DNA from 3 places in the Shewanella sp. 3_MG-2023 genome. Region 3 is predicted to be linked to each of the others. Evidence: predicted binding sites of a transcription regulator. Region 3 holds the regulator's gene; each other region holds the start of a gene.
The links. The regulator sigma-54, encoded in region 3, starts transcription at its own class of promoters, with help from an activator protein. The targets are predictions, from matches to a motif close to GTTGGCACGNNNNTNGNNT.
Positions count from the first base shown of each region.

Region 1: the regulator sigma-54 is predicted to act here: its motif matches at 2,270-2,288, upstream of Q4591_RS04645 (TorF family putative porin).
Region 2: the regulator sigma-54 is predicted to act here: its motif matches at 4,183-4,201, upstream of glnA (glutamate--ammonia ligase).

Region 1 is NZ_JAUOSH010000005.1:161,033-167,270, forward strand. It holds gene Q4591_RS04625 (DUF4240 domain-containing protein) at 1-196, opposite strand, end outside; gene Q4591_RS04630 (hypothetical protein) at 300-686, shown strand; gene Q4591_RS04635 (response regulator) at 774-1,571, shown strand; gene Q4591_RS04640 (HU family DNA-binding protein) at 1,813-2,085, shown strand; gene Q4591_RS04645 (TorF family putative porin) at 2,375-3,064, shown strand; gene Q4591_RS04650 (PA3496 family putative envelope integrity protein) at 3,369-3,545, shown strand; gene Q4591_RS04655 (hypothetical protein) at 3,610-3,810, opposite strand; gene Q4591_RS04660 (sodium:alanine symporter family protein) at 4,064-5,431, opposite strand; gene Q4591_RS04665 (cysteine-rich CWC family protein) at 5,735-5,992, opposite strand; gene Q4591_RS04670 (c-type cytochrome) at 6,105-6,238, opposite strand, start outside.
Region 2 is NZ_JAUOSH010000004.1:85,224-91,461, reverse strand. It holds gene glnL (nitrogen regulation protein NR(II)) at 1-766, opposite strand, end outside; gene Q4591_RS03575 (DUF4124 domain-containing protein) at 893-1,441, opposite strand; gene Q4591_RS03570 (pyrimidine/purine nucleoside phosphorylase) at 1,533-1,844, opposite strand; gene typA (translational GTPase TypA) at 2,018-3,835, opposite strand; gene glnA (glutamate--ammonia ligase) at 4,313-5,722, shown strand; gene Q4591_RS03555 (carbohydrate-binding family V/XII) at 6,046-6,238, shown strand, end outside.
Region 3 is NZ_JAUOSH010000027.1:51,564-57,801, reverse strand. It holds gene rapZ (RNase adapter RapZ) at 1-803, opposite strand, end outside; gene ptsN (PTS IIA-like nitrogen regulatory protein PtsN) at 800-1,243, opposite strand; gene hpf (ribosome hibernation promoting factor) at 1,246-1,533, opposite strand; gene Q4591_RS15225 (RNA polymerase factor sigma-54) at 1,557-3,041, opposite strand; gene lptB (LPS export ABC transporter ATP-binding protein) at 3,176-3,907, opposite strand; gene lptA (lipopolysaccharide transport periplasmic protein LptA) at 3,907-4,617, opposite strand; gene lptC (LPS export ABC transporter periplasmic protein LptC) at 4,604-5,164, opposite strand; gene kdsC (3-deoxy-manno-octulosonate-8-phosphatase KdsC) at 5,161-5,727, opposite strand; gene Q4591_RS15200 (KpsF/GutQ family sugar-phosphate isomerase) at 5,729-6,238, opposite strand, start outside.

The sequences.
Region 1 (6,238 bases), on a different contig from region 3:
CAGTAACAATGTAAGCTGCGCCCCAAATATCCCAGCGGTAACTGCGGCGCATTTGTTGGCCAAATATCTTATCAAAAGCCGCTAAGTCAGCATCATCGAGCGCCGACAATTTTTCCACTAATTGATCATGGCACGCTTGCTCTGATTGCTCAGGATGGCTACGGGTCACCAAAGACCAAAATTCCGCCTCAGTCATTACTTATCCTAATTTCTTAAAAAACGTTTTCACAAACTATCTCTACTCACGCTATTCTACACCACATGACCACTCACATAGTTCCAATAATGATAATAATACTATGAATAAACCACCGTTAAGATTAACCCTATTAATTGCATTGTACGTGTTACTGTCTATTGTGGCCCTTTGGCGCTCTTATAGCATTCAAAGTATAGATTTATTCAGTATCGGCGTTATCCCTGTGTTGGTTGGCTTATTAATGCGAACACACTGGGCCAGCATTGCCTTAAAGGTATATTTAGCCATTCAAACCTTAGCGATATTAGCACTGTCTACCACTGCTATTATCGCCTATCAAATCACTCCTGAAGATGTAAAAGTGGTGTTCAATGGCTTTAATATCCCTATTCCTGCCATTGCTGCGGTACTATTTTCACTGCTGGTGTTTCAATACTGGGTGGCATTTTGTAAAGAAACAGCGATTTATTTGAAGCCCAAAAGTTAACAAAGGCGCCCTGCTGACTATATTCATCCCTTAGCATAAGTTAACATGCGCCCATAAAACTCAGATCGAATAATAAGAAGCTATATAATGAGCCATTTATCGCCCAGTGAATTATCCATTTTGCTAGTTGAACCATCTGATGTTCAGAGAAAAATAATTATTTCACGCCTGCAACAAGAAGGCGTACATAGCATACAAACCGCCGCTAATCTTGCTCAAGCTAAAGAGATTATTGTTCGACACACGCCAGATCTCATTGTCAGCGCTTTACACTTTACTGACGGTGAAGCGACTGAACTACTCAGTTTTATTAAACAAAACTCTGACTATCAAGATATTCAATTTATGTTGGTATCCAGTGAATGTCGCCGTGAGCAACTGGAAATATTTAGGCAATCTGGAGCCGTCGCGATTTTACCTAAGCCTTTCGATGCCGATCATTTGGCCACAGCACTGAATTCCACTATTGATTTAATCAGTAATGACGAACTGGACCTAAGCCATTTTGATGTTCAGGATATTCGCACTTTAGTGGTTGATGATAGCCGCATGGCGCGAAACATTATCAAACGAACTATTACTAATTTAGGTATTCGGATGATAAGCGAGGCAACTGATGGCGCTGAAGCTATCGAATTAATGCAACAGCAAATGTTTGATTTAGTAATCACCGATTACAATATGCCAAGTGTTGATGGACTGGCATTGACCCAATATATACGCCACCAAAGCCAGCAGTCTCATGTGCCGATTTTGATGGTATCATCAGAAGCTAACGATACCCACCTAAGCAACGTATCAAGCGCAGGTGTTAATGCGCTATGTGATAAACCCTTTGAACCTAAGTTAGTGAAGCAACTCCTGTATCAACTGTTAGAAGATTGATAGCTAACAAATTTTTGTAGGCCAAAGTTCAAAATGAGCAGCAACAAATCAATAAACTTGATAAAAACGGCAGAAGCAGTTAATTCACTCAGCCGAGTTTAAGCTAACTAGATCACTAAAAAGTTACTTATTTGCAATATAGCAGCACATTTATCAGATAAAATGCTTTCAAAGCCTTATGGCTTATGGCATGTTAATCTAGTTCTAAATAAATACATCTATGGAAAGCAGAGAATACAACATGAACAAAAGTGAATTAATTGCAAAAATTGCAGAAAATGCTGAGTTAACAAAAGCTGAAGCGGGTCGTGCACTAAAGTCTTTTGAAGAAGCGGTAACTGAAGCCATGAAAAACGGCGACAAGATTTCTATCGTAGGTTTTGGTTCTTTCGAAACATCAGTTCGTGCTGCACGTACAGGTCGTAACCCACAAACCGGCCAAGAGATCCAAATTGCTGAAGCAACAGTACCTAAGTTTAAAGCAGGTAAAACGCTAAAAAATAGTGTTAACTAAAAACCGCTAAAACGATAAAACCTCCTTTTTTGGAGGTTTTTTTATGTCTTTTTTTTGCATAAATAAATAAAAACAACACTTAAACTGCACAATTAAAGTGCAACTACGCATCATCAAGTGGCAACATAAATGCAACATAAATGTGCAGTAGTTTTTAAGCTATTGATTAATTTAACTTTATAAACATGGCACATCATTAGCAACACGTACCTCAGATAAAACAACATTTAGCGTCGACCCGACTTTATGCAAGATGCTAATTGAATAATAAAACTTTGAGGGAATGAAAATGAAAAAATCTCTGTATCAAGCTATTGCGCTATCAACAGGTTTACTTTTAAGCACTACAGCTTTAGCTGAAGTCACGGGTAATATTGGCGCGACGTCAGACTATATTTGGCGTGGTGTGTCACAAACTAGTGGTGCTGCGGTTCAGGGGGGCATTGATTATGGCCATGAGTCAGGTTTCTATGTCGGTGGTTGGGCATCAAATGTAGATTTTGGTGACGGCACCTCTTATGAGCTTGATGTGTATGCCGGTTTCGGTGGTGACATTACAGAAGACTTAAGCTACGACATTAACTACCTTTATTACGCTTACCCAGATTCACCGGGCAGTGTTGATTTTGGTGAAGTAACAGTTGGTCTCGCGTGGAAATGGTTAGATGTCGCATACTCTTACACAGTCAATGGCGGTGATGATATTGCTGAAAGCCCATTAGATTCAAAAGATATGATGTATGCTCAAGCTAACCTGACTTTCCCATTAACTGAAAAAGTGTCACTGGGTTTCCATTATGGTTACTCAAACGGTGATGTAATCACCAGCTGGTACGGCACTGATAGCTATTCTGAGTACAACGTATCACTAAGCACTGATACTGATTTCGGTACTATCTCGTTCATGGCAACAGATACTGATTTAGAAGATGATGATGCTAAAATTGTTCTTGGTTACTCATATAGCTTCGATCTATAACCATCAAAAGTATTAAATGATGTTAGCTATTTAATCTAAATTATTAAAAAATCAAAAAACGTCACCTTAGGGTGGCGTTTTTTATTGCTCTGAGCCTCAAAATCCTCACCACAGAAGTGCGCATTTTTTTTATTAGCTGCTACATTCAAATTATGAGGTTATTTTTCTGCTGCCTAGCAAATTATTGCTCAGCAATAAAGTAGCAATATTGTGCTCACGGTTTCAAGCCGTTCAGGCTGTGATTACCGTTTATGTAAAGCCATTAATTATGCTTTACGAGTACCACCCATGTGAGGATAAAGTGATGGCTAATATTACTGAGACTATCCCAAATGATACTGAAATCGAGGCAATGGTTTCACCAAAAAATCAACGCTCCGCTGAAATTATTGAACGTAAAAGGCAGGTTAAACGCCGCTTAGATGATTATCTAGAACAAGCTGAATTGCGAAAAAGCTTAGGGGAAGATGACTTCTTTTAACCCAGTTCCTTGTCCGGGCTCATCAGGCCAATAGTTTTTATAAGCTTAAAGCTTCACTTTAAGATTAAGACTTTAATAAGTATGCAAGACCATTGCACTCTAAATAAATTGAACAGGCTGGGTAAATCATTTTGCCGCAGTCTGTGATAATGAGTGCATTACCGCCCCTTTGTTGGGTTTGCACTTTTAATTCTTTTTTCAGCATGCTGATACTGGGGACACCAACCTCTATTACTTCAGGTTTGTTAGCGCAATACGTCGTCACCACCTCACCTAGCGGTTCATTGTCATGGTTATACAATTCACTAGGCTGATAGATTTCAACCGTTGAGGCAATCGCTTGATTAGTAATATATTTATCAGCATTGGTTCTTATAGAGATACCATTACAGCCACCGACGAGCCATAAGCAAAAAACTCAATGGAAATATTTGGTTTGAAAGTTTCATCGATAATATTCCTTCTCAGTAAAGGCATACACTCCCCGTGTATGCCTTCATCATTCATCAACAGCGTTATTAGCTCTCTAATGCCTTAGCTTTTTGCTTGGCAAAATACTCTCGGGTTAAACCAAAGACCACAGGACTTAATAGGACTAGCGCAATTAAGTTAGGAATGGCCATCATTGCATTAAGCGTGTCAGCCAACAGCCAAATAAACTCTAATGAACTCACGGCGCCTATGGGTACCACAAGGGTCCATATTAAACGAAATGGTTTTACCGCTTTATCGCCAAGCAAGTATTGAACACACTTCTCACTATAAAAACTCCACCCTAGAATAGTCGTGAAGGCAAACACAGCAAGTGCTACCGCCACAATATAATTACCCATGGGCAGTGCATGTGAAAATGCATATGAAGTTAGTGCTGCGCCGTTCTCACCTGATGTCCAAGCACCGGAAACAATAATCGCTAAACCAGTAATAGAGCACACAATGATGGTATCAATGAATGTACCTAGCATGGCCACTAAGCCTTGCTTTACCGGATCATTGGTTTGCGCTGCAGCGTGAGCAATGGGCGCACTACCTAAGCCCGCTTCATTGGAGAACACACCACGGGCGACACCAAAACGAATCGCAGCCCAAACAGCTGCGCCAGCAAAACCGCCTTGAGCAGCAACTGGGTTAAACGCACTGTGAATAATTAATTCAAATGCTGCAGGAATTTGGTCTGCATATACCACTAAAACAGCTAAACCCGCGGCAATATAAAACAGGGTCATTAACGGCACGAGTTTACCAGCAACTTCTGCAATACGTTTAATACCGCCCATGAGTACTGCACCGACGAGTACCATTAAGACTAAACCAGTAACCCAGCTCGGCACGCCAAAGTTAGCACTCATGGCATCTGCCACTGAGTTAGTTTGCACGGTATTACCGATCCCAAAACCGGCAATAGAGCCCAGTATCGCAAACGCTGTCCCTAACCAGGCCCATTTGCTGCCTAAGCCATTTTTAATGTAATACATCGGTCCACCGACGTGATTGCCATTACTGTCTTTTTCACGATACTTAACTGCCAATACCGCTTCGGCAAATTTGGTCGCCATACCCACTAATGCGGTGCACCACATCCAAAATAATGCCCCTGGCCCACCAATAAAAATAGCGGTAGCCACACCAGCAATATTACCTGTTCCTATGGTGGCTGAGAGCGATGTCATTAGCGCATTAAAAGGACTAATTTCACCTTTATCAGTGCTATCACTGTCGGTTGCTCGACCCGACCACAGCAGTTTAAAACCAGTGCCTAATTTTAGGATTGGCATTAATTTTAATCCGATAGATAAAAATAATCCCACTCCTAAAATCATCACCAACATGGGTACGCCCCAAACGATGCTGTTTACTGCATTAATAAATGCCGTTAATCCTTCCATTGAAAACCTCATAATGAGTTAAATATTTATAGTTATTATTAATCGTTATCACTAAACGTTATTTTTACGGTTACTGCGTTCACACTACTAATACATCAGTGCATGAATTTCAGATTACCTTCATTGGCACTAAATTGGAAACATCGGTACGATTCAAACCGAACAAATCAGCAAATAACAGTTTTTTATCAGCCAATTAAATTAATTTAATTATAAAAAAAGCGCTAACTAAATTAGCGCTTAAATCTTATTGAACCATTACAACCTAGCCTAAACACCCTGAATAAGCAGTCATTAAGGCCTTCACTGGGACAGTTTTTGATAGCAGCTTTGACAGACGCAGGCTTTGCCCTTTAACTCTGTGCGCAGCTTGTCACTGATCACAGCTTTAGCTGAAGCGCTTAAACACCAGCAGTCTTCAATCGGTTTACCCGCACTAACCGCGCATTGATTAACCTGCTGGCAAACGGGGCACGCTAATGGCTCAAAAATCGCGTCTTGTGCCTCAGATACTAATGGTTCATTTGCTTGGTTTGGTGAGTATATTTCTACATCTTTCATCTGGTTCACTTTGTTTCGTTAACTGGTTTAATTTCCATAAAATGCTTTATGAGATAAGGCTATGCCTTAACGATTGTAGCTTAAAAGCATAAGCTTGAAACTGGTTAAAGTCCTACTTATTAACAGGAAAATTTGGATAAGCTTCGGCGCCTAAAACATTACCAAGCTGCTGCTTGCCATAAAAGCCATCATGTTGATGATAACTTTTTTGGGTTTGTGGCAGGTCTCCTTTAAAACGCGGATCTT
Region 2 (6,238 bases), on a different contig from region 3:
CTCCGCCATTAGGATCTAATGCTTGCGCGGCATTTTGCACCACATTGAGCACCGCTTGCTGTAATTGATCAGCATCCATGTCCATATCGGGGATTGAAGGGTCATAATCTCGCTCCAAGCGGATATTGCTTGGTAGGGTTAGCTCGACTAAGCGCAGCACTTTTTGAACTATTTGATGAATATTGTGGGTTTCATGTTGAGTCGGGCGCTGAGGGCCCAATAGTTTATCAACTAAATTTCGTAGTCTATCGGCTTGCTCAATAATCAGATCGGTAAATTCTTTAAGGCTTGGGTCTTCTAGTTCCCGAGATAATAGTTGCGCCGCGCCTCTTAAGCCACCTAATGGGTTTTTAATTTCATGGGCGAGGTTACGCACTAAAAATTGTGCCGCCTGTTGCTGAGCATCTAAATTAAGTTGTTGATGAATACGATGTTGTTGATCAACTTGACGTAGTTCTAGCAGGCTGATGTTGTCTTCACTTTCCATCGGTATCAGGGTGATATCGATGATGTGGTGCACGCCATCAAGAGTAATTAACGCCGCAGTGTTGACGGTGATCCCTTGATTTGCGTTAACCGAGTCTTGGAGGAGCTCGGCTTCAACGCCCATGAACTGATATAGCTCAGGTAAACGCTGCTCTAGTAATTTATTGCTGCCAATACCAAGAAGTTGTTCAGCTGCAGCATTGGCATAACGCGGCCGTAATTCGTTATCGATAACGAATACAGCGGTAACCAAATGATTCAGCAGATTGTTCATGTCCATCAAGTGTCCTGCAAAGTAGAGTTGCACTACTATGTTGCACCAATATGGTGCGATGCGCAACTTGTTCTACACTGGCAACTTGTTAAAACAATCTCAAATTCATAATATTTATCTTTTTGATATATATCACTTTTTACTTGGCAAAGGTCGAGGCTTTGCGATTGAGAAAACAGATGCTTGGTGTAGAAATATCTTTCTTGGAGAACTTGATGCAAGGACTTTGCCGTTTTGGGTCAAAACTTTAACCACGAGATTATGTTCACCGCGATTCACTTCGGTAACATTAAAAATACTGCTTGATTGCGGCTGACCATAAAGTAAGTCGTCGATATACAGCGCCATTAAAAAGCCACTGGGTAATTCTGGTGCAGCACTGGCAACCACAGTAAAGTTGCCATTGTTATTGCGAATGGTTTCTTCTTGGGTCGGATTAACAATACGTACCCGATACTCTACTGGTTTAGCTTCTTTTGGGCTGCTGTCTGTTTCTATGACGGTGGGCGCAGCAACACTGTTTTGGGTATTTTCACTCAATTCTACTTGTTCAGCATTTTCTCGTGGTTGGTCGCTGTAATGTACATTTCCTTGTTCATCAACCCAGCGATACACGGTGGCATGACTGATAGAAAAGATAACACTGCATAAAATAAGAGTTATTAATAAGGTTAAACGCATTTGGGGTTCCTTCACCTTCAGCTTTAAACTTTATAATATTAGCCTCTTTTGAATTAAAGATCAGTATTAACTGCTGATTAACATAGGCTAATTACTTGTACTCGCAGCAATATTCGCTAATTTCATGGGTACGAATTTTAAAGGTGACTTTCGCATCAAGTGTAAACAGTTGACCTGCTGGAACGGTTTGCCATTCACTCTTGTTGGGTAATAGCACCTCAAATGAACCTGAAGTCACATTCATGATTTCAGCGACAGCAGTGTCAAAGCTGTATTCGCCCGGCAACACTACTCCGAGAGTCTGCTGGCTTCCGTCATTAAAATGAATGGTACGACTGATGACTTTACCTTCAAAATAAACATTGGCTTGCTTGGCTACGTTAACGTGATTAATGACGGTCATATTATTCTCTGTTGATTAATTATTGAGAGAAAATATATAGTCGATTTAAGTGAGTTAAAAGTGAAATTAAGTCATGTGCTGTTTTGCGGCTAAGTATATTTAGCCAATAAAAAACCCGCCATAAGCGGGTTTTTTGGTTCTCAAAATTTGAAATCGTTAACTAATCAAAACGATTACTTAGCGCTACGGTTATGACGCTTACGCTCGTTTTCAGTTAAGTAACGCTTACGAACACGGATGTTCTCAGGAGTTACTTCTACTAATTCGTCATCATCGATGAACTCAAGCGCTTGCTCAAGGGTCATTTCGATATGCGGAGTTAACACTTGTGCTTCATCAGTACCTGATGCACGCATGTTTGTAAGTTGCTTACCTTTCAAACAGTTAACTGTTAAATCGTTTGCACGAGCGTGTAAACCAACAACTTGACCTTCATATACTTCAGCAGCATGGCCGATGAATAGACGACCACGTTCTTGTAAACCGAACAATGCGAAAGTCAGTGCTTTACCAGTAGCGTTTGAAATCAATACACCACGAGCACGTTGACCAATGTCACCGCCTTTCACTGGACCGTAATGGTCGAATGAATGGTAGATAAGACCAGTACCAGAAGTCGCTGTCATGAATTCAGTTTGGAAACCGATTAAGCCACGGCTAGGAATGATAAAGTCGATACGTACACGACCTTTACCGTCTAGCTGCATGTCTTTCATGTCACCTTTACGTGTACCTAATTTTTCAATTACAGCACCTTGATGTTCTTCTTCAACATCAACGGTTAAGGTTTCAAATGGCTCGCACATTTCACCGTCAATTTCTTTAACGATTACTTCTGGACGTGATACCGCTAGCTCGTAACCTTCACGACGCATGTTTTCAATTAGGATACCTAAGTGTAATTCACCACGGCCTGAAACACGGAAACGATCTGGAGATTCAGTTTCTTCAACACGTAATGCAACGTTATGAATTAGCTCTTGCTCTAAACGCTCAAGGATATTACGTGAAGTAACATACTTACCTTCTTTACCAGCAAACGGAGAAGTGTTTACTTGGAAAGTCATGGTTAGCGTTGGTTCGTCAACAGAAAGAGCAGGCAAGGCTTCAACAGCGCCTGGAGCACAAATAGTGTCAGAAATTTTTAGCTCACCAAGACCGGTAATTGCAACGATGTCGCCAGCGTTAGCTTCAGCAACTTCGTGACGGTCAAGACCCATGTAACCTAATACTTGGCCAACTTTACCGTTACGTGTCTTACCGTCTGCACCAACAATAGTTACTTGTTGGTTAGGCTTAACGCTACCACGTTTAACACGACCAATACCGATAACACCTACGTATGAGTTGTAATCGATTTGAGAAATTTGCATTTGACATTCACCTTCAGCATCAGCATCAGGGAAAGAAACCTTTTCAACAATTGCTTGGAATAAAGGTGTCATGTCTTCGCTAGTTTCGTCTGGATCAAGGGTCGCGAAACCATTTAATGCAGAAGCATAAACGATAGGGAAATCTAACTGTTCGTCAGTTGCACCTAAGTTGTCGAATAAATCGAATACTTGGTCAATAACCCAATCAGGACGAGCGCCTGGACGGTCAATCTTGTTGATTACAACAATTGGCTTAAGGCCTTGAGCAAACGCTTTTTTAGTTACGAAGCGAGTTTGTGGCATTGGGCCATCAACTGCATCAACTAAAAGTAATACTGAATCTACCATAGATAGAACACGTTCAACTTCACCACCGAAATCGGCGTGACCAGGAGTGTCTACGATATTAATACGGTAGTCGTTCCATTTGATGGCGGTATTTTTAGCCAAAATGGTGATACCACGTTCTTTTTCAAGATCGTTAGAATCCATTACACGTTCTGCGGCTTCGCCTCGACTTTCAAGGGTGCCTGACTGTGCCAAAAGCTTGTCTACCAAGGTCGTTTTGCCATGGTCGACGTGAGCAATAATGGCGATGTTACGTAAATTCTCTAACACGGATAAAACCTCTATACCATCAAACAAATAAATAGGAGTTTATAGCGGCATTAAGTTTAGCCACCATAAAAAAGCGTGCCATTCTACTCCACGAGACGCTTTGCGGATAGGATTATTTTTGTACACTTTGTGATTAGCTAAAAAATAACCATCAATTTTGGCATTTATAGCATCATATAATAGTAACGATTCAGAAATGTGACAAACAATCAGCGCAGTGTTTTTAGCCGCGCACCAAAATAGAAGTTGAACCATAATGGTGCGTGCGCTTGCACTAAAATGATGCAAAATTGTGTTTTCGATAATTGGCTATTAAGTCAAATATATAAAAATCATATACTTATTCAGTTGGCATGGTAATAGCTTTAAGATTGTCAATTATGTGATATTTCGACACATACGCGTCTTTAATGTCGTAGTATAGTGGTGAACTTGAATTATAAAAGGGAATACCCTTACTCTACCGGAGGCTTAAGAATGTCAGCTGAATCTGTTTTAACGCAACTTAAAGAATTGGAAGTTAAGTTTGTTGATTTACGCTTTACCGATACCAGAGGTAAAGAACAACACGTTTCTATCCCATCTCATCAGGTTGATGAAGATTTTTTTGAAGACGGCAAAATGTTCGATGGTTCGTCTATTACGGGTTGGAAAGGCATTAACGAATCTGACATGGTGCTGATGCCAGATGCGAGCACGTTTGTTCTTGACCCTTTCACAGAAGAAACAACTGCACTAATCCGTTGTGACATCTTAGAGCCAGGCACAATGACAGGTTACAACCGTGACCCACGTTCTATTGCTAAAAAAGCTGAAGAATACTTAACGTCTACTGGTATTGCTGACACAGTATTAATTGGACCAGAGCCAGAGTTCTTCTTATTTGACGATGTTAAGTTTGGTGCTGACATGTCAGGTTGTTTTGCTAAAGTTGATGCAAAAGAAGCGGCATGGAACTCAGGTACTGGCTATGAAGATGGTAACACTGGTCACCGTCCATTCGTTAAAGGTGGTTACTTCCCAGTAGCACCAGTTGATTCATCACAAGACTTACGTAGTGCTATGTGTTTAGTACTTGAAGAAATGGGTCAAGTTGTTGAAGCGCATCACCATGAAGTTGCTACAGCCGGTCAAAACGAAATCGCGACACGCTTTAACACGCTAACTGCTAAAGCTGATGAAGTTCAGATCCTTAAGTATGTTGTGCATAACATGGCACACGCATACGGTAAAACAGCGACATTTATGCCTAAGCCAGTAATGGGCGATAACGGTAGTGGTATGCACGTTCACCAATCTTTAGCTAAAGATGGCGTTAACTTATTCGCAGGCGACAAGTACGCTGGTTTAAGTGAAACTGCTCTTTACTACATTGGTGGCATCATCAAGCATGCTAAAGCGTTGAATGCATTTACTAACCCAAGCACAAACTCTTACAAGCGTCTTGTGCCACATTTCGAAGCGCCTGTCATGCTTGCATACTCTGCACGTAACCGTAGTGCTTCTATCCGTATCCCAGTGGTACCAAGCCCTAAAGGTCGTCGTATTGAAACACGTTTCCCTGATCCACATGCAAACCCATATTTAGGTTTTGCTGCGCTATTAATGGCAGGTCTAGACGGTATCCAAAACAAGATTCACCCAGGTGAAGCTATGGATAAAGATTTATACGACTTACCAGCAGAAGAAGCGGCTGAGATCCCACAAGTTGCGACTTCACTAGAAGATGCACTTGCAAGCTTAGATGCGGACCGTGAGTTCTTAGTTAAAGGTGAAGTATTCACTAATGACTTTATCGATTCATATATTGCTATCAAGCAAGGTGAAGCAGAGCGTGTTGCACGTACTACTCACCCAGTTGAATTTGAACTTTACTACTCACTATAAGACGTCTTTATAGACCGCTTTTATAGTAGTAAATAACAGTTAGTAAAAAGCCCTTACTGGTTTCCAGTAAGGGCTTTTTTGATCTTTGCATATTCATAAAACGGCAGGGTGGATGGATATTTAGCAAAGTGGCTGTTTGATTTTTCTACAATCTATTTTACAAATTCAATGTGTTTGTCGGTATATTAAATGAACAAATAGATGCTAACTTGTTAATCATGACCAAATTGGCAATAAATGGATTTTACTACATATACTTAAATACACGCTTTTAATTATTAGTCGCGCATGATTAATAGCAAATGATTGCAAAATAAGGACTCATGATGATAACCAATATCAAACGTCTCTGGCTGCAAGTGCTAACTGTATGGATAGCATTGTTGCTATTACCCTTTTCGGCAGTAGCAATTGAATGGCCGCAAGATGTTGAAACGAAACTCGGCACCTTAGTGGTTTATCAGCCGCAGCCAGAATCGTTAGATGGCAATATCTTGATGAGCCGCGCTGCGATGT
Region 3 (6,238 bases):
GAGTTGTTGAAACGTTTAGCGAGCTGATCGGCAATATAAACCGAACGGTGCTGACCGCCAGTACAACCAATGGCAATGGTCAGGTAGCTGCGGTTATTACGCTCTAAATGTGGCATCCAAGTGTCAAAAAGGTTTTCAATTTGCCAGATAAACTTATTCACCAAAGGCTGTCGCTCTAAGAACTCTTGCACGGGCGCATCTAGGCCTGTGTAGGGCCTTAACTCAAGCTCCCAGTGCGGATTCGGTAAAAAGCGCACATCAAACATAAAGTCTGCTTCAGCCGGCATGCCATGCTTAAAGCCAAATGACTCAAAATGTACCACTAATTCTTTATCAACACTGCCTAGCAAGATTTGCCGAACATGATCGCTCAATTCGTAGATATTAGTTTGCGAGGTGTCGATATAGTGATCAACCATTTTGGCTATGGGTTCGAGTAACCGCCCCTCAAGCTTAATGGCTTCTTGTAACGAAATTTGATTCTTAGACAGTGGGTGTAATCGGCGGGTCTCACTAAAACGCTTCAGTAACACTTTATCGTTGGCGTTTAAAAAGAAACTGGTAATGCTGGTATCGTCAGACAGTAAAGCAATTTGCTCTTTGAGTACTTTGCCTTGCTCTTCGATATTACGCACATCGACGCTAATGGCGACAAGCTCGTTACTATCTTTAAGCTGTTCAAGCAGGCTGCCAATCAGTGGCAGTGGCAGGTTATCAACACAGTAATAACCTAAATCTTCAAGCACTCTCAGTGCGACTGATTTTCCTGAACCTGAACGTCCCGATACGATGACAAGTTTCATGCAGTAATAACCTGATAAAGTTCTGTAGCGTCATGACTCTTTCGAAGTCGTTTAAGTATCAATTTATCACTGAGTTTCTCTGCCATGCTAGATAATGTGCTTAGGTGTTGCTGGCACTGATCTGCAGGTACAAGAAGCGCAAATAAAATATCTACAGGTTGCTTGTCTATGGCATCAAAGGCGATTGGCTCTTCGCATTTGATTAAAATAGCAATGGGTTCTTCGATATTATCTAAGCGCCCATGTGGAATTGCTATGCCATTTCCTATACCTGTACTGCCCATTTTTTCACGCGCTATTAGACTTTCAAAAATAGCCTGTGAAGAAAGGGTTGGGTACTGGGCAGCCATTAAATTGCTGATTAATTCCAGTACCTTTTTCTTACTGCCCGGAGTGGCACAGGTAGTGCACGCCGGCTGCAGGATGGTACGAAGTTCCATCGTTAATGCTTAGTGAGTTTCTCTTTATGTTTAATTACCTGACGGTCTAGCTTATCTATCAGGGCGTCTATTGCCACATACATATCAGCGTTACGCGATACAGCAAACACTTCACCGCCTTTTAGGTGCAGTTTGGCTTCGGCAATCTGTTGTAGCTTTTGAACATCGAGCACAACGTGAACATTATTGATCTGTTCGAAGTGTCGTTCAAGCTTTGAAAATTTTGTTTGCACGTATTCCCGTAAAGATTGAGTTATTTCAATATGGTTTCCAGTCAGGTTAATTTGCATAGGTCATCCTCCAATAACAAAAGTTATAAGCTTTTGCGTTGGTTTGAGGGAGGGATGAGCATTGCCTCTCGATATTTGGCTATCGTACGTCGAGCAACGTTAATCCCTTGTTCAGCCAATAGTGTCGCCATTTTACTATCACTAAGAGGCTTTTTCGGGTTTTCTGCAGCTACGAGCTTTTTAATAAATGCGCGAATTGCTGTAGAAGAGCATTCTCCACCATCATCGGTACTTACATGGCTTGAGAAAAAATATTTAAGTTCAAAAAGTCCACGGGGGGTATGCATGTATTTTTGGGTCGTGACCCGTGAAATGGTCGACTCGTGCATTTCAACCGCTTCAGCAATATCATTGAGCACCATCGGCTTCATGGCTTCTTCACCGAACTCAAAGAAACCTTGCTGAAATTGTACGATACAGTTAGCCACTTTTAGTAAGGTTTCATTACGGCTATCGATGCTTTTGATAAACCATTTAGCTTCTTGTAAATGACCACGAATAAATTGGCTGTCAGCTTGGCTTGAACCGCCTTTGGCCATAGCTGCATATTGCTGATTAACGCCAATTTTAGGCATGTTATCGGGATTTAGCTCGACCACCCAGCGACCATTCTTTTTAAGTACAGTAACATCAGGAATGACGTACTCATCTTTAATGGGGGTAATTTGCAAGCCTGGACGTGGATTGAGCGTTTGAATAAATTCAATGGCTTCACGTAAATCATCTTCTTTAAGCTTGGTTTTACGCATCAGTAACCTAAAGTCACGACCGGCGATTAAATCAAGATGATCTTTAATCAGTAACTTAACATTATCTATGCAAGGAATTTCATTAGGGTATTGGCCTAATTGAATTAATAGACACTCACTTAAATCTCGCGCTGCAATGCCGACGGGATCGAAGTGTTGTACCCGTTTAAGTACAGCTTCAACTTCATCGAGTTCGATATCGTCAGTGCCTAAGGATTGCAAAATGTCTTCAACGCTCTGGGTGAGGTAACCGCGCTCATCAATGGCATCAATAATGGCGGTTGCAATCACTAAGTCATTTTCAGAAAAGGGAGTGAGGTTTTTTTGCCATTCAAGATGCTCATACAAGCCTTCACTGGTTTCGCCTTGAAACGGCATATCATTACCGCTCGATACTGCGCCAGAGCCAGAAGTCGGCGAGGCGGTATACACCTCATCCCATGTGGTATCCATAGGGAGTTCTTCAGGCATAGAATCTTTAGTGAGCGATTCAGTGGTATCAACCGTTGAGGTGTCTTTTTCTATGGTGACTTGGCTATTATCACTAAAATCGGTGTCAGTTTGCAGGGCGTTTTCTTTTACGGGCTCTTTGGCTTTAGTGAATTCGTCTTCAAGCTCTAATAGCGGGTTTGAATCAAGTGCTTGTTGAATTTCTTGCTGTAGCTCCAATGAGGAAAGTTGCAATAAGCGAATCGCTTGTTGCAACTGTGGGGTCATGGTTAAGTGTTGACCCATTTTGAGTTGGAGTGAGGCTTTCATGTACCGCTTGTCCCTAATTGAATTACATCATCGCGACGAACAGTGTGGGCGCTAGTTTATGATCCTAGAAAAATAGACTAGATTAAGGTTTGTTGTTGGCCGCGAATGCCATACTAAAAACTGAATAGTGCTAACTATAGCTTGAATTGTTCACCTAAGTATACCGACCTAACTTGCTGATTGACTAAGATCTCAGCAGGTGTTCCTTCAGCAATCAAGTTTCCGTGACTCACAATATATGCTCGCTCACACACATCAAGTGTTTCACGGACATTATGGTCGGTAATTAGCACCCCTAAACCACGGCTTTTAAGTTGTTGAATAATTTTCTTGATGTCGATTACTGAGATAGGATCTACCCCTGCAAAAGGTTCATCTAATAAAATAAACTTAGGATTTGCCGCTAATGCGCGTGCAATTTCAACTCGGCGACGCTCGCCTCCCGATAACGCCATACCTTGGCTATCACGGATATGAGTTATGTTAAATTCTTCTAATAAATGTTCCAGTTCTTCAATGCGCTGCTCATTTGATAAGCTTTTGCGAGTTTGAAGCACTGCCATTATATTATCGTGTACTGTGAGCTTACGAAAAATACTGGCTTCTTGAGGTAAGTAGCCAATGCCTTTTCGGGCGCGCAAATGCATTGGATCTGCGGTTAAATCATCTTCATCGATCAGAATGCGGCCCTTATCACTTTTGACTAGGCCTACGACCATATAAAAGGTGGTGGTTTTACCCGCGCCATTAGGGCCAAGTAAGCCAACAATTTGGCCGGTTTTTACCGTCAGGCTGACATCTTTTACTACCTGGCGACTTTTATAACTCTTAGCGAGATTTTCAGCGGTTAACGTAATTTGGGTCATTAGTCATTTTGCTCAGCTGCTGGGGCTGACAATGTCGCCTGCGCCTCAGCGTTAAGTGATTCAGTTACTTCGGGTGTTTCAGTTGAGTTCACAGCCTCTACAGCAGATAAATTGTTGTTTTCAATTATAGCTGGTGGCGTATCATCACCGGGTTTAGCGCTGTCTGGTAAATGTGGTTGCTCATCTTTTTTCTTTTCAGAATCAATCAAGTCTGGGTGACTTTCTGGTTGAAAAATAGTGATAACCCGATCTTCACCAGTACCGGTGCTTTCAGCAATTAACTGCTGCTTTTCAATGTTGTAGCTAATTAGGTTACCAGTAACCTGGCTGCCAGCTTGGTCCAATTTAGCATTACCCGTTAAGGTTAAAATGCTAGTGGCAAGCTCATATTTAATTTCATCGGCACTGGCAGTACCAATACGGCCATCATCTAACTCTTGGGAAAATGTCGCAGGGTTACCTGTGGCAACCATGGTTTTTTGGGTGCCGCTTTCGGTGCCAAATGCGCGTAATTCGTCGGCATTAATGTTAATCGACCCTTGAGTCACATTAACTGGGCCATAGAAGATGACCTGATTGTTTTTTATGTCAGCTTTTTGGCTCACAGCTGCGACTTTAAGCTCTTGCTGTAAATCGCCTTCTTTTGCATAGGCGCTGGCAATACTGACTACACTGAGTAGTGAGGCAATCAAAAGTTTACTTTGCTTCATACGTTCCTTCTACTTGACTTAAAAGTTCAAGTTCTTGAGCATTTAAATCAGCATACAGGCCTAAACCTTGTATATTAAAATCTGACCCAGTAACAAAAATTTGTCTATCTGAGGTCAAAATCATGGTGTTCATATCGAGTGCCAACATGGTGGTTGTCAAAGATTGTAATGGCTCGTCGATGTTTATTGCATCAATAATAACATTATTTTCTAAAACTACTTTGCCTGTTTCATTATTCAGCTTGCCTAAATCTGCGCTTAATTGCCATTCGGCTTCACCATTTTCAGGATAAATAAGGTAGACAGGCTCAGTAAACATGGTTTCATTACTTTGCTGAAAGTGCTCCATGTATTTCGCTGAGACTCGGCTTTGCACTAAACCTTGCTCATTAAATTCAGTGGTGCGTAAGTCATTGGCGATAAAATCAGGGCGAGCAGGGGCTGGCAATTTACTTGCCTCCATCTGACTACGTTTAACTTGTACTTGCCAATAAAGGACTAAGGCTGCGCCAAAAAATCCGATAATAGCGAAGGTCACTCGGCTCATATACTCATTCCGTGGGCATTTTCAAACTTATCTTGGCTAAGTAATAGCAAATCGGTGAGTTCACGTAATGCGCCATTTCCGCCGTTAATGGTGGTGGTCATATGGCAATGTTGTTTAACATAAGGATGGCCATCAGCCACACAAACTGCAAGGCCAACCTGTTTCATCACAGGTAAGTCAACCATGTCATCACCAATATAGGCGACTTCATCTGGGCTAACGCCATAGGTATCTAACAGGCTTTGGTAAGGCACTAGTTTATCATCAACACCTTGATAAATATGAGTGACACCTAAAGCGGTCATTCTATTTTCCACAATGGCAGATTTACGCCCGGTTATCACAGCAACATGAATATTACTGGTTAAAATAGAGCGAATGCCATAACCATCACGGGTATGAAATGCTTTTAACTCTTCCCCTGCATTACTTAAATAAATACGGCCATCGGAAAATACCCCATCGACATCGCAAATAAGCAGCTTAATTTTTTTGGCTTTTTGCCAAACATCATCAGAGATTGGGCCGTAAAAACCTTGGTGCAGTGTTTCGTGTAATGACATGTTAAATGACTCCAGCTTTAACCATATCGAGCATGTTAAGTGCGCCGACTGGGCGTTGGTTCTCGTCTACGACAATTAAACCGTTAATACTTTTTTCTTCCATAATCTGTAATGCTTGCGCGGCTAAAATACCTGGGCTGATGGTAATGCAGTTGGTTGTCATTACATCGGCAATAGCGGTAGTACGCAGGTTCACTTCAGCATCGATGACGCGGCGTAAATCACCGTCAGTAAAGATCCCGACTAGCTTGTCTGCATTATCGATCACTGCAGTCATACCTAAACCTTTATTTGAGATCTCATATAGGGTTTCAGTAATGCAGAGCTCACTTTTCACCTGTGGAATATCAGCGCCTTTGTGCATTACATCGCTGACTTTAAGTAATAGTTTACGACCTAAAGATCCACCAGGGTGGGATAGGGCGAAATCATCACGGGTAAAGCCTTTCGCTTGCAATAATGCTACGGCCAAGGCGTCACCCATCACCAAGGTTGCGGTAGTGCTTGATGT